Regions from separate parts of the Allobosea sp. ANAM02 genome, predicted to be linked through region 2. Evidence: predicted binding sites of a transcription regulator. Region 2 holds the regulator's gene; the other holds the start of a gene.
The links. Region 2 encodes LexA, which represses DNA repair genes until DNA is damaged. Its sites were predicted from a motif close to TGTTCNNNNTGTGTTCNG; they were not measured.

Region 1 (7,025 bases), 2.3 Mb from region 2:
TCGCGGCGCTTTGGGGCAATAACCCGGCCGCGCCGCCAACACGGCGCGACTGTCTCGGATGCGGGTGTAGCTCAGGGGTAGAGCACAACCTTGCCAAGGTTGGGGTCGAGGGTTCGAATCCCTTCGCCCGCTCCAGACAATCTCAAGGCTTCAGAAGCACGTAAGCGTCGGATCTTCCGGCGCTTTTTGCTTTTCCGGCTTGAGATATTCGGCGCCCTTTCCGAAGGGCTCCGAAAGCCCGTGGTTACCTCGCGGTTATAAGTACGATCGGTTTCGTAGATGTCGTCGAGTTCCGCCTCGTCGGCGGCATCGGCGACGCGCTCGTCAAGCGGCAAGATTCCCTCGTCGCAGGCCATGACGACGGCGCGGAATTCCAACCCCTTGGCCAGGCTCATGGGCGCGGTCGTCATCTCTCCCCCGCCAGGGAGCCCAGCGATGGCGAATTGAGCGCGTGTGACGAGATGCGAAGTCCGGACGAACAGGCCGATCTCATGGGGAGCGATTCCTTCGCCAAGCCACGTCTCAACGATTTGACGCACAGCGTCGGCTTCTGCTGCGATATCGCCAAGAGACTTCACCTCGGGAGCTGGACCGTCGAAGACCGAGATGATGCCGCGACGCTCGTCCTCCAGCCCGTCGGTGTCGCGCAGCACCGTCGGCAACAGCTTGTCGGCGGCGCGACGGATCTGTTGCGAGGTCCGGTAGCAGACCTTGAGCGTATGCGAGCGGCCCCGCACGTCGACGCCGAGGCTCGCCCACGAAAAGGGATGCTGGAAAATGCGCTGAAGGGGCTCAGATGCGGGCCCTTGCGCGGCATTTGATGACGAGGCTCCTGGGCCCGCGTCTGAGAGCCTCCAGAGGAGGAAGCCGCGGCCCGGGGCCGTGGGCTAGGTTTGGCGGTTCCGACATTGCTGAGCGTTGCGGTGTCGGTGTTCGTGCTGATCGGTTGATCCCGGGCGACCCCGTCCAATTGATGCTCGGCGATCTCGCGACGCCGGCGAGCCTTGCCGATCTCAGGGTCCGGCTCGGTCTCGACCAGTCGCTGCCGATTCGGTTCGGCATCTGGGTTCTCCCGTCGCAGCGACTTCCTCTTCTCGGTCAATTGCTTGTGGAGGAGCGACGAACGCGGCCGGGTCCTTTTACCTCCCCAAGCAGGTGAAGCATGGACGGGAAACAGATGACCGGAGATCCGGAGCTTTTCCAAGCGTAGTCCCGGCGAAGAGTTGATCAAGATAAGAATCTGATATGTAAGGCTTTTTTTATTGTTCCGTGCAGTTACATGGGGCGGCGGAGACGATGTGGGCCGATTGCCAAGGTTGGATGAGGTTTGGACTCCGTCTTGCCCGTTTCAGACAATCTCAGGAGTCGAGAGGCATGCAGGCGTCGGGTCCTCCGGCGCTTTTTGCTTTTTGGGTTCTCGGCGCTCAAGCCGTTCCGGGGTCTGCTAAGATCGGATGTCTCGTCGAGGCAAGACGCAGATCTCAAATCATCGCGCGCCGGTCGGGATGCGGTAGCGATTATCTATCTCTTTGTTCTCGCATCGGAGTTTTGCGGGCAGTGGGTTCCGCTTTTCGGTCCGATGCCATAGCGCGGCTCCGCGCCTCGAACCTGGGTGAGATCGTCGACGAAGCGGGCATATTCGCGCGATCGGGCCTCTTTGTCGGGAAGGCGCAACAGGAACGAGGGGTGGATCGTCGCCAGCAGTGGCGTGCCGTCTTCGAGCGCGAGTCCGCGCTCCCGCGCGCTGGCCAGCGAACCGGCATACCCCGTCAATGATCGCAGGGCGCTGGCACCGAGGGCAATGACGACCCGAGGCTTCACGAATTGCAGTTCCAGATCAAGCCAGAAGCGACAGGCCTCGATCTCCCCAATATTGGGCTTCTCGTGGATGCGGCGCTTGCCGCGCAGCTTGAATTTGAAGTGCTTCACCGCATTGGTGACATAGGCTCGCGTTCGATCGAGCCCAACCTCTCTCATCGCCCGATCGAAAATCCGCCCTGCGGGACCGACGAATGGTCGGCCGGCCAGATCCTCCTGGTCGCCCGGCTGCTCGCCCACGAACAGGATCGGCGCGTCCAGCGGGCCTTCTCCGAATACCATCTGCGTGGCATGGCAATGCAGCTCGCAGCGCCTGCAGCGCTGCGCCGCGGCGGCCGCATCCTGCCAGGACGTGATCGCGGCGTCGTCCGCCGGTGCCTCCAGCCTATGCCGAAGCTGCCTGACATGCCGTTCGGGCGGAGGCGTCGGGGCGCGCGTCACCATATCCTCCGCCCGTCGGGTGGCGCTTGCGATCAAAGGCGCAATCAATTCGGCCTCGGGCAGGTTCCGCCAGTACTTCACCGGCATCTCGCTCTTCATCGCACTCGGCTTCAGGCGGGCCGGATTGAAGATGGCGGCGTAATAGGTGCGCCAATAGGCTTCCATGGCATCGCCGTCGGGCGCATCGGTTTTGCTGGCGGCGGGGCCGATCCGGAGGGCCGTGCCGTCCCAGTGCAACGATCCCTGCGGTGTCATGATCGACCAGATCATCCCGGCAAAGCGCCCCGTGAAAAAGCTCGCGGCCCGTTCGAGGATGAAATGCTCCGGCTCGAACCAGGCAATGAAAGGGCCGTCATCGCCCGCACCCGACACGGCCCGGAAGCGGACGAAGGCGGTCATCTTGTGCAGGTCGCGGCGCACCGAGCGGGCCATCGCCTCGGCGCGTGCGATGTCGCCGTCGGCAGCATTGTCGAGCAGGCGTGGCTCGTCCTGCAAACGCAGCAGCAAACGATGCAGCAGGGCGAAACGGCCGGTATCCCGATGACAGACGACGTTTTCGGCAAGCTCGATGAAACGACGGGACACAGTCAGCGCAATGCTTCCGCCCTCGACCTGGGCAAGGTTCTCCGTTGCGAACAATCCGGCATCGTCCTCCCCCGTCAGCCAGGCGACGGCCTCGGGCTGGACGCCGGCAAGCGCTAGCCGGCGGGCCTCGCGGCGCCAGCCGGCAAAATCGGCAGGCCCGTTCAGCCGGGCCGCGATCACGGGAAGAGCGTCAATTGTCGCGGTTGCGGCTTCAGCCGGGCTCGCAGGTTCTGGGCGTCGAGGCCGCTGCCCGGGCGCCAGCCCTCCGCCAGGATGAAATGCCGGATCGTCGCGAGCGATCGTGTCAGCCGACCGACATCTTCCAGCCTGAGCCGGCGGAACCGCCGCGAGGCCAGAATGCGATCGACACTACGCGTACCGAGACCCGGTACCCGCAGCAGGGTCTCGCGATCGGCCCGGTTCACGTCGACGGGAAAGCGCCCGCGCTCGCGCAGCGCCCAAGCGAGCTTGGGGTCGATATCGAGATCGAGCATGTCGTTCGTCCCGAGGATCTCCCCGGTCTCGAAACCGTAGAAGCGTGTCAGCCAGTCGGCCTGATAAAGCCGGTGCTCGCGCATCAGCGGCGGCGGCTGGAGCGGCAACTGGCGCGAGGCATCGGGGATCGGACTGAAGGCCGAATAATAGACGCGCTTCAGACCGAAGCTGCCATAAAGCCAGGCGCTGCGCTTCAGGATCGCGGAATCGCTTGCGCCATCGGCGCCGACGATCATCTGCGTGCTCTGCCCGGCCGGCGAGAAGGCCGGGGCCTTCTCGCTCTTTTCCCGTTCCTCGCGCGAGGCCTCGATCTTCAGTTTGAGGCCACCCATCGCGCTCTTGATCTCGCCCGCCCGCTTCTCCGGCGCGAAGCGCGCGAGCGCTGCCTCGCTCGGCAATTCAACGTTGATCGATACCCGGTCCGCGAAGAGACCGGCGCGCTCGATCAGATCGCGGCTCGCGCCGGGGATCAGTTTCAGGTGGATATAGCCGCGGAACCCGTGCTGCCGGCGCAGCGTTTCGGCAACGCGCACGAGTTCAGCCATCGTGTAATCGGCCGAGCGGATGATGCCCGAGGACAGGAAAAGGCCTTCGATATAATTGCGGCGGTAGAAATTCAGTGTCAGCGCGACGATTTCCTCGACTGAGAAACGGGCGCGGCGGACATTGCTCGACGAGCGGTTGATGCAGAAGACGCAGTCGAAGCTGCAGAAATTCGTCAGCAGGATCTTGAGCAGGGAGATGCAGCGGCCGTCCGGTGCATAGGAATGGCAGATGCCGGCGCCCGTGGTCGAGCCCAGTCCCTTTCCGTCACGCGAATCACGCTTCGTAGTGCTGCTCGATGCGCAGGAGGCATCGTATTTCGCGGCGTCGCTGAGAATTTCAAGTTTCTCCAGGGCCGAGAGTTGAGCCATCGCCATTCCTTTTGTTCACTATATGTTCTTAGTAAGATTCCGGGCGGACTTCAAGTCGGTCCGTTCGGCGAGAAGGCCGGACGGACCGAAGCGGCTGGACAATTCGCCGTGAAGGCAGCGCCGATTCCGGTGAGATTGGGCTATAGCGATCCCGACGCGGGCGATTCTGGATGCCGACGGAATGATTGAGATCAGAGGTTTTCTGCGCGATGAGACGAGCGAGCTTCATCGCGAGCTGGACGCCATCGTCGGCGGGTTCTCGGACCGCACCTCATATGCGCGCTTCCTGCTGGGGACATTCCGTCATCGCGCCCCGGTCGAGACCGCTTTGCTGAGGACCGCTGCAGCGCAGGTTTCTGCGTGGCGGCCGCGTCGACTCCTGCCGGAGTTGGAAGCGGATCTCACCGATCTCGACCTGCCTCACCCCCTGGTCGACCCTTTCCATCTGTCAAATGACATCGCTGCGTTCCTGGGCGCCGCCTATGTTCTCGAAGGTTCTGCCCTGGGGGCGCGCATGCTGGTGAGGGGAGTGGATGTCCTGGGGTTCGGGCCTGGATTCGCAGCGCGCTACCTCTCGGCCCAAGCCGAGTCTCTCGAGAGCTGGCGTGCGCTGCTGGTCGTTCTCGAAGGGCTTGACCGGCCTGCCTGGGATGCCGCGGCTCAGGCGGCCAGGGCTGTCTTCCTGCACGCCATCCAGGCCTTCATCTCGGAAGAGCTCTCATCTGCATGACGACCGTTGATCTGACGAATTGCGATCGCGAGCCGATCCACATCCCCGGCAGCGTCCAGCCGCATGGGTGTATGATCGTGTGCGATGCCGAGGCGGTGACGATCAGGCGCCATTCGTCGAATGTTAGCTCCTTCCTCGGGCTCGGGGAGTTCGAGCTGGTCGGTCGCCGGCTCGAGGACGTCCTCGGGGGGCCGGTCGTGCACGAGATGCGCAATGCGCTGGCGCGGTCCGGCGTGCCCTCCCGGGCTGGCCTGATGCCCCGCTATCGCCTTCCCGCGCTGGATCGCGCGTTCGACATCTCGATTCATGCCTTCAAGGGCAACGCCATCATCGAGTTCGAGGAGAGCGGCCCGGCCGGACCAAGTTCGCCGCTCGAATTCGCCCGGACGCTGGTCGGCCGGCTCTCGGACGTGACGACTCCGGGCCAGCTGATCAAGAACGCGGCACGCCTGCTCCGCGCGGTTCTGCAATACGACCGGGTGATGATCTATCAGTTCGCGCCCGATGGCTCGGGCAAGGTCATGAGCGAGGCCAAGCGCCCCGACCTCGAAAGCTTCATGGGGCAGCATTTCCCGGCGAGCGACATCCCACAGCAGGCGCGGCAGCTCTATCTCCTTAATCCGATCCGCGTGGTTTCGGATTCGAGCGGCGAGCGCTTTCCGATCACCCCGGTGCTCGATGCAGCGGGCGAGCCGCTCGACCTGTCCTATGCCCATCTGCGCAGCGTCTCGCCGATCCATTGCGAATACCTGCGCAACATGGGCGTATCAGCCTCGATGTCGGTGTCCATCATCGTCGACGGCGCGCTCTGGGGCCTGATCGCCTGCCACCACTACAGCCCGCGCTCGCTGTCCATGAACCGCCGGATTGCGGCGGAAATCTTCGGCGAGTTCTTCGCGCTCCAGCTTGGCGCTCTGACGCAGAAGCAGATGCTGCTCGCCGCCGAGAAGGCCCGGGATTTCCTCAACGATCTGCTGTCGTCCGCCGCACATGTCACCGATGCCTCGAGCTTTCTCGGCCAGCATCTCGCCGAATTCCGCAATCTCGTCGAAAGCGACGGCGTCGGCGTCTGGGTGAATGGCGAATGGCGTGCCGAGGGCAGCGCGCCGCCGGCCGCGTTCGCGGAGGAACTGGCGGCTTTCGCGGCGTCGGTCTGCGAAGGGCGGATCTGGGCGACGACGGCCTTGGGCGAAGCCCTGCCGGAAGCACGCGCCCATGCCGATCAGTTCGCGGGCATGCTCGCTATTCCGCTTTCCCAGATTCCACGCGACTACCTGTTCTTCTTCCGCAAGGAGCTGGTCCACACGATCGAATGGGGCGGTGACCCCAACAAGACCTACACGACCGGCCCTCACGGCGACCGCCTCACGCCGCGACAGAGCTTTGCGGTGTGGAAGGAGACCGTTGCCGGCCACTCCAAGACCTGGACCCCGGTCGAGCGCGAACTGGCGGAATCGGCGCGCCGGACCCTGATCGAGGTCGTGCTGCGTCAGAGCGAACTCCTGGCCGACGAACGGAACAAGGCCGAAATCCGCCAGAAGATGCTCAATCAGGAGCTCAATCACCGGGTCAAGAACATCCTTGCCCTGATCAAGTCGATCGTCGCCCACCCGCTTGCGGAAGGTGCAACGATCGAAGCCTATGTCACGTCGCTCAAGGGGCGGATCGAGGCGCTCGCCATCGCTCACGACCAGGCGATGCGGGCGAGCGGCGGCGGATCGCTGCTGGACCTCGTCAACGCGGAAGCCTCGCCCTATCGGACGAGTGGCGGCACGATCGCGGTTCGGGGGACGTCCGTCTCGCTCGATGCGCGCGCCTTCTCGGTGGTCGCTCTGGTGATCCACGAGCTGATCACCAATGCCGCCAAGTACGGCGCGCTCTCCGTCAAGACCGGGGAACTCTCGGTCGAATGGTCGGCCAATGCCGGGGGCGATTGCGAGATCGTCTGGCGGGAGCGCGGCGGCCCGCCAGTCAGGCCGCCATCCCGTCAGGGCTTCGGCAGCATCCTGATCGATCGCAGCATCCCCTTCGATCTCGGTGGG
Region 2 (7,025 bases):
CCTGACCGCTGCGCGCGAGGCTGCCGGCCTGCCGGCTCTGCGCAAGGATTTCCTCTACGAGCCCTATCAGGTCTACGAGGCCCGCGCCTGGGGCGCCGACTGCATCCTGATCATCATGGCCGGCGTCGACGACGCCACCGCCAGGGCCCTGAACGAGACCGCGCGCGAGCTTGGCATGGATGTTCTCGTCGAGGTCCATGACGATGCCGAGCTCGACCGGGCGCTCAAGCTCGAAAGCCGCCTGCTCGGCATCAACAACCGCGACCTGCGCAGTTTCAACGTCGATCTCGCCGTGACCGAGCGGCTGGCGCCGCGCGTGCCGGCCGACCGCATCGTCATCAGCGAGAGCGGCATCTTCACGCATGACGACATCGCCCGGCTCAACCGGATCGGCGTGAATACCTTCCTCGTCGGCGAGAGCCTGATGCGGCAGGCCGACGTCACCACCGCAACGCAGGCGCTGCTCACCGGCAAGGCCGTCGCGGCGTGAGCCGGCTCAGCCATCTCGACGCGCAAGGCCAGGCGCATATGGTCGATGTCGGCGGCAAGGCCGAGACGACCCGCATCGCGGTCGCCGAGGGCCAGGTCGTCATGGCGCCGGAGACGATCGCGATCGTGCGCGATGGCAACGCCAGGAAGGGCGATGTGCTCGGCACCGCGCGCCTCGCCGGCATCATGGCGGCGAAGCGCACGCATGAGCTGATCCCGCTGTGCCACCCGCTGCTGCTGAGCAAGATCGCCGTCGACCTCGCCATCGACGAGGCCCTGCCAGGCGTGCGCGTGCGTGCCGAGGTCAAGATGAAGGGCCAGACCGGCGTCGAGATGGAGGCGCTGACCGCCGTCTCCGTCGCCTGCCTGACGGTCTACGACATGGTCAAGGCCGTCGACCGGGCGATGCGGATCGAGAATATCCGCCTGCTGCACAAATCCGGCGGCCAGTCCGGCGATTACGAGGCGAAAGTTGGCTAAAGGAATGAGCATGATGTCATCCGAAAACCGGTTCCCACTTTTCGGCATCATGCTCTGATGGCGCTCACCCCGGTTCCCGTCGCGCGCAAGGCGCTGCTCGACAGCATTCCGGGACCGGCCGAGGCGGAAGCCCTGCCGCTGGCGCAATGCGCCTGGCGGGTGCTGGCCGGCGAGGTCAAGGCGCTCAGGACCCAGCCGCCCTTCGCCAATTCCGCCATGGACGGCTATGCCGTGCGCGGCGACGAGATGGCGGAAGGCGTGTCGCTCTCGGTGATCGGCGAATCCGCTGCCGGCCGGGCCTATGAGGGCGCCGTCGGACCGGGAGAAGCCGTGCGCATCTTCACGGGCGCGCCGATGCCTGAGGGCGCCGACACCATCCTGATGCAGGAAGATGCCGACGGCGTCGGAAGCCCGGTCATCCGCGTCCGTGTGCCGCCTGCCAAGGGCAAGTTCCTGCGCGCCGCGGGGCTGGATTTCCACGAAGGCGACGTCCTGCTCTCCGCCGGCCGCGTGCTCGACAGCGCGGCGCTCGGCCTTGCCGCCGCGATGGGGCATCCGACCCTGCCCGTCCGGCGCAAGCCGCGTGTCGCGATCCTCGCCACCGGCGACGAACTGGTGTCGCCCGGCGAGCCGGTCGGCCGCGACCAGATTGTCGCCTCGAACTCGTTCTCGCTGGCCGCGCTTGTCGAGAAGGCCGGCGGCACCGTGCTCGATCTCGGCATCGCCCGCGACGACCATGCTGATCTGGCCAGCAAGATCGCAAGGGCGAGCGAGGCCGATGCCGATGTGCTGATCACGCTGGGCGGTGCCTCCGTCGGCGCGCATGATCTCGTGCAGGAGGCGCTGACGCGCGCCGGCATGGCGCTCGGCTTCTGGAAGATCGCTATGCGGCCGGGCAAGCCGATGATGACCGGGCGGCTCGGCCGGATGGTCGTGGTCGGCCTGCCGGGCAACCCGGTCTCCTCGATCGTCTGCGGCCATCTCTTCGTCCTGCCCCTGATCGAGGCGCTGCTCGGCATCGCCGATGCCGATCGCGACCGCAGCATCCCCGCCATCCTCGGCCGCGACATGCCCGGCAATGACGAGCGGGAAGATTACCTTCGCTCGGAGCTCGCGCTGACGCCGGAAGGCTGGCTCGCGACGCCCTTCGACCGGCAGGATTCCTCGACGCTCGGCACGCTGGCGCGGGCGCAGGCCCTGACGATCCGCCCGGCCCATGCCGCCCCGGCCAGGAAGGGCGATGCCTGCCGGATTCTGCCCTTGCGGTAGCAACTTGCGGAACACAAGCAGAACGCGTATGGTGTTCGTGCTTTGTTTCGAATCTGCGCTTTGAGGGGCTGGCGGCGACCATGCTGACACGCAAGCAACACGAACTCCTGCGCTTCATCCAGGAACGCTTGCGCGAAAGTGGCGTACCCCCCTCCTTCGACGAGATGAAGGACGCGCTCGACCTGCGCTCGAAATCCGGCATCCACCGCTTGATCATGGCGCTGGAGGAGCGCGGCTTCATCCGCCGTCTGCCGAACCGGGCGCGCGCGCTCGAGGTCATCAAGATGCCGGACGGGCTCGGCGCCCCGCAGCCGCGCCCGCGCTTCAACCCGGCCGTCGTTCAGGGCGGCCTGGGCGCGCAGCCGAGCGTCGCCAAGCCCCGGCCCGCGGCGGTCGAGGACGACAGCCGGCATGCCATCGCCATCCCCGTCATGGGCCGGATCGCGGCGGGCACGCCGATCTCGGCGATCCAGAGCCGCAGCCACACGGTCTCGCTGCCGCCGGACATGCTCGGCTCCGGCGAGCATTACGCGCTGGAAGTGCGGGGCGATTCGATGGTTGAGGCCGGCATCCTCGACGGCGACACGGTCGTCATCCGCCGGCAGGACACCGCCAATACCGGCGATATCGTCGTGGCCCTGATCGACGACGAAGAGGCGACGCTGAAGCGCCTGCGCAAGCGCGGCTCCTCCATTGCGCTTGAGGCGGCGAACCCCGCCTATGAGACCCGCGTGCTTGGGCCCGACCGGGTCAAGATCCAGGGCCGCCTCGTCAACCTGATGCGGCGTTACTGAAGGCGTTCCGTGTCGGGGGCGGGGTCGCTGTCGGCCGACGATGCCGAGCGTGCGGCGGTGGGTTGGTTGGCCGACGCCGCCGGACGAGCTTCGCGCCGGCGGCTCCATGGGCGCTCGGCATCGCTCGGCTCCGAGGTTCGGCTGCTCCACCCCGATGCCTTGCGATAGAGCGAGGTTGCGCCGTCGCGCGTAAGCGCCATCCGCTCGATCAGCCTGGCCTTGCAGGTCCCGCTCCAGGGGATCGCGGTGACGACGAGATCGGCCCGTAGGCAGTCCTCGATGATGGCGAGGCGCTCGCGCGTATAGGAAATCGTGCGCTTGTCGGCCGTCTGCGCGACGCAAGCCAGACGATCGCAGGCGATGCCGGCGCGCAATGTCGGATCGTCGGGTGAGCGGCTGTCGCCATCGGCCGCGAGCCATTGCTGCAGAACGAAGCGGCTGGGCTTTCCGGCGATGGCGAGGCGCCCGTCGGCGCCGCGCACGGCCAGACCCGAGCCGTCGCGCTCGATCAGGATTTCCGGCCGTTCCGGCTTGCCGGCGATGGCGACGCCGAAGACCAGCGGCACAGCCGCCAGCCATCGCCAGGCCGTCGTCCAGAGCGCAAGCCACAGTAACGCCATCGCGAAGCACGCCAGCACCGCGGGGCCGAAGGCCGCGACCGTCACGGTGGAGTGATCGATGGACGCGACCCAATGCGCGACCTTGAGCACCACGTCGGAAGCCAACCCCATCAGGGCCCAGGCCGGCCAGTCCAGTCCGAACGGATAGGCGAGCACGCCGAATACCGCCGCCGGCATCACGAAAAGCGAGACGAAGGGCAGCGCCATGGCGTTGCCGAGCAGGCCGAAGGGATTGAAGGTCTGGAAATGATAGGCGCCGAAAGGCGCGGTCGCGGCGGTCGCCAGCATGGTGGTGACGAGGATGCCGAGCGCCGCCATCCAGATCGATCCGAGCGGCCACGGCAACGCGGGCGGCGGCTCGCTGCGATCTCTCCTTTCCCAGCGCTCGGCGAAGGCGATCAGCGCCGCGACCGCGCCGAAGGACATCTGGAAGCTCGGCCCCAGCAGCGCCTCCGGCTCGCGCAGCAGCACGATCATGGCGGCGAGCGCGAGATTGCGCATGCTCAGCGCCGCACGATCGACCAGAATCGCCCCGAGCATGACCAGCGTCATGATCAGCGAGCGCTCGGTCGCGACATCGCTGCCGGAAAAGATGCAATAGGCGGTTGCGCCGATCATGGCCGCGACCGCCGCGAGCTTCTTGACCGGCCAGTGCAGCGCCACCGTCTGCGACAAGGCCAGCAGCGCGCGGACCAGCCAGAAGATGGTCCCGGCCGCCAGCACCATGTGCAGGCCCGAGATCGAGACGATGTGGTAGATGCCGGCGGCGCGCAGGTCGTTGTTCGTGGCTTCCGTGATCAGGCCGCGCTTGCCGGTGACGAGCGCGGCGGCAACCGCCCCGCCCTGCCCGCCTCCGACCTCGGCGATGCGCCTGGTCAGCGCATTGCGGGCGCGGTCGATCGTCACGTCGATGGCGAGACGCATCGGCATCGGAAAGGGCGCCGGCGCCAATGCGATCTTGCCGGAGACGCTGCCGACGGCGCCGATCCCGCGGAAGAAGGCATCGCGTCCGAAATCGTAGCCGCCGGCCCGCGCTGGCCCGGGCGGTGGCAGCAGACGCGCGGTCGCGACGATATGGTCTCCCGGATTCACCGAGCCCTGCCGGATATTGACGCGGACGCGCTTCGGCCTGGAATCGGCGGGGACATTGGCGAGATCGGTGACGAGCACGACGAGCCGTGCGCCCTTGTCGCGGACTTCGACGCTCTCGACGAAGCCCGAGAGCTTGCCGATGCGCGGCCGCTCCAGCATCGGTGCCGCGATATCGGCCGTGCGCCAGACCCCGGCGGCGAAGCCCGCGAAGGCAGCGGCCGCCGCGAGGCAGGCCATGGACGCGACGGGGCGAAAGCGCAGAGCGAAGGCCGCCGCACTGCTCACAGCCAGACCCAGAAGCGGGGCCCATAATGCCGGCTCACGATCGGCGGCAAAGTAGAGCAGGATGCCGACGCCCATTGCGAAGGGCAGCCAGAGGAAGGGCCGGCGGCGCTCGACCTCCAGCGCAAATCCCTGCTGCAGACGGAGCCGAAGCTGTCGGAGCCAGGGACGCAGGCCCGCCGTCAGCGGCACCGAAGCACCGAGCCACGCCGGCTGTGCATCGGCGCGCGCGCCGCGCCGGCCTCGTTCCTGCCCCTGCCCCGGCGGCGCCGGCTGCATCGCCCGCCTCCCCTGCCGGCGCTGCGATTTGACCGCTTAGCGTTTCCGGCAAAGCCATGTTACAGGGCCCGCGCCGGTTGTCATGTCACGATCCGGCCCCCTTCCCTTGTCTTGCCCCGGACGGCCCTGCCGCCCGGCCGGAGTTCCCTCCCATGAGCAACGCCGTCGTCACGCGCTTTGCGCCCTCGCCCACCGGATTCCTGCATATCGGCGGAGCCCGGACCGCGCTGTTCAACTGGCTCTATGCCCGCCGGCACGGCGGCACGATGCTGCTGCGGATCGAGGATACCGACCGCGAACGTTCGACCGAGGCCGCCATTGCCGCGATTCTCGACGGGCTGGAATGGCTCGGCCTCGATTGGGACGGCCAGACCGTCTACCAGTTCCAGCGCGCCGCACGGCATCGCGAGGTCGCGGAGCAGATGCTCGCCGCCGGCACGGCCTATCACTGCTATGCGAGCCAGGCCGAGCTCGAGGAGATGCGCGAGAAGGCCCGCGCCGAGGGCAAGCCGCTGCGCTATGACGGGCGCTGGCGCGACCGCGATCCGTCGACGGCGCCGGAAGGCGTGAAGCCGGTCATCCGCCTCAAGGCGCCGCAGACCGGCGAGACCGTGGTCAATGACGAGGTCCAGGGCCGCGTCGTCTGGCAGAACGAGAATCTCGACGACCTCGTGCTGCTGCGCTCGGACGGCACGCCGACCTATATGCTCGCCGTCGTGGTCGACGACCACGACATGGGCGTGACCCATGTCATCCGCGGCGACGACCACCTGACCAATGCCGCCCGCCAGACTCAGATCTACAATGCGCTCGGCTGGGACGTGCCGAGCATGTCGCATATCCCCCTGATCCACGGGCCCGACGGCGCCAAGCTCTCGAAGCGCCATGGCGCGCTCGGCATCGATGCCTATCGCTCCATGGGCTATCTGCCGGCGGCCTTGCGCAACTATCTGGTGCGCCTGGGCTGGAGCCATGGCGACCAGGAGGTCTTCTCCACGCAGGAGATGATCGACGCCTTCAACCTGTCCTCGATCGGCCGTTCGCCCGCGCGCTTCGACTACGCCAAGCTGGAGAACCTGAACGGGCTCTATATGCGCCAGTCGAGCGACCAGGACCTGCTCGACGCGCTCAAGGTGATCCTGCCGGAGATCGGGCCGGCGCGCGGGCTCGGCGCCACGCTCTCGCCGGAGCTGGAGGCGAAGTTCCTCGCCGCGATGCCCGGCCTCAAGGAGCGCGCCAAGACGCTGATCGAGCTGCTCGACAGCGCATTCTATCTCTATGCCCAGCGCCCGCTGCAGCTCGACGACAAGGCGAGGGGCCTGCTCGACGAGGCCGCGCGCCAGCGCCTGCCGAAGATCGCGGAGACGCTCGCCGCCGTGAGCGACTGGTCGCCGGCGCCGCTCGAAGCGGCTGTTCGCGCCTATGTCGAGGAAAGCGGGCTGAAGCTCGGCCAGGCGGCGCAGCCGTTGCGTGCGGCGTTGACCGGGCGCGCGATGTCGCCGGGCCTGTTCGACGTCATGGCCGTTCTGGGTCGCGAGGAGACACTCGCGCGGCTCGCCGACCAGGCGGCGTGAGCCGGCGCGAACAGGGCCACGTTGTCATTCCGGGACTTCTCGCAGCGAAGAGTCCGGAATCTATGAATACGACGCTTATCGTCATGGTCGGGCTTGTCCCGACCATCCACGTCTTCCTTCATCGAATGCGGTGCTCAAGACGTGGA

Region 1: the regulator LexA is predicted to act here: its motif matches at 4,266-4,283, upstream of OCUBac02_RS02565 (putative DNA modification/repair radical SAM protein).

Annotation. Positions count from the first base shown of each region.
Region 1 is NZ_AP022848.1:528,811-535,835, forward strand. It holds tRNA gene OCUBac02_RS02555 (tRNA-Gly) at 61-135, shown strand; gene OCUBac02_RS02560 (UdgX family uracil-DNA binding protein) at 1,522-3,024, opposite strand; gene OCUBac02_RS02565 (putative DNA modification/repair radical SAM protein) at 3,021-4,253, opposite strand; gene OCUBac02_RS02570 (biliverdin-producing heme oxygenase) at 4,435-4,983, shown strand; gene OCUBac02_RS02575 (HWE histidine kinase domain-containing protein) at 4,980-7,025, shown strand, end outside.
Region 2 is NZ_AP022848.1:2,780,567-2,787,591, reverse strand. It holds gene trpC (indole-3-glycerol phosphate synthase TrpC) at 1-490, shown strand, start outside; gene moaC (cyclic pyranopterin monophosphate synthase MoaC) at 487-969, shown strand; gene OCUBac02_RS13435 (molybdopterin molybdotransferase MoeA) at 1,027-2,238, shown strand; gene lexA (transcriptional repressor LexA) at 2,319-3,032, shown strand; gene OCUBac02_RS13425 (ComEC/Rec2 family competence protein) at 3,026-5,305, opposite strand; gene gltX (glutamate--tRNA ligase) at 5,458-6,879, shown strand.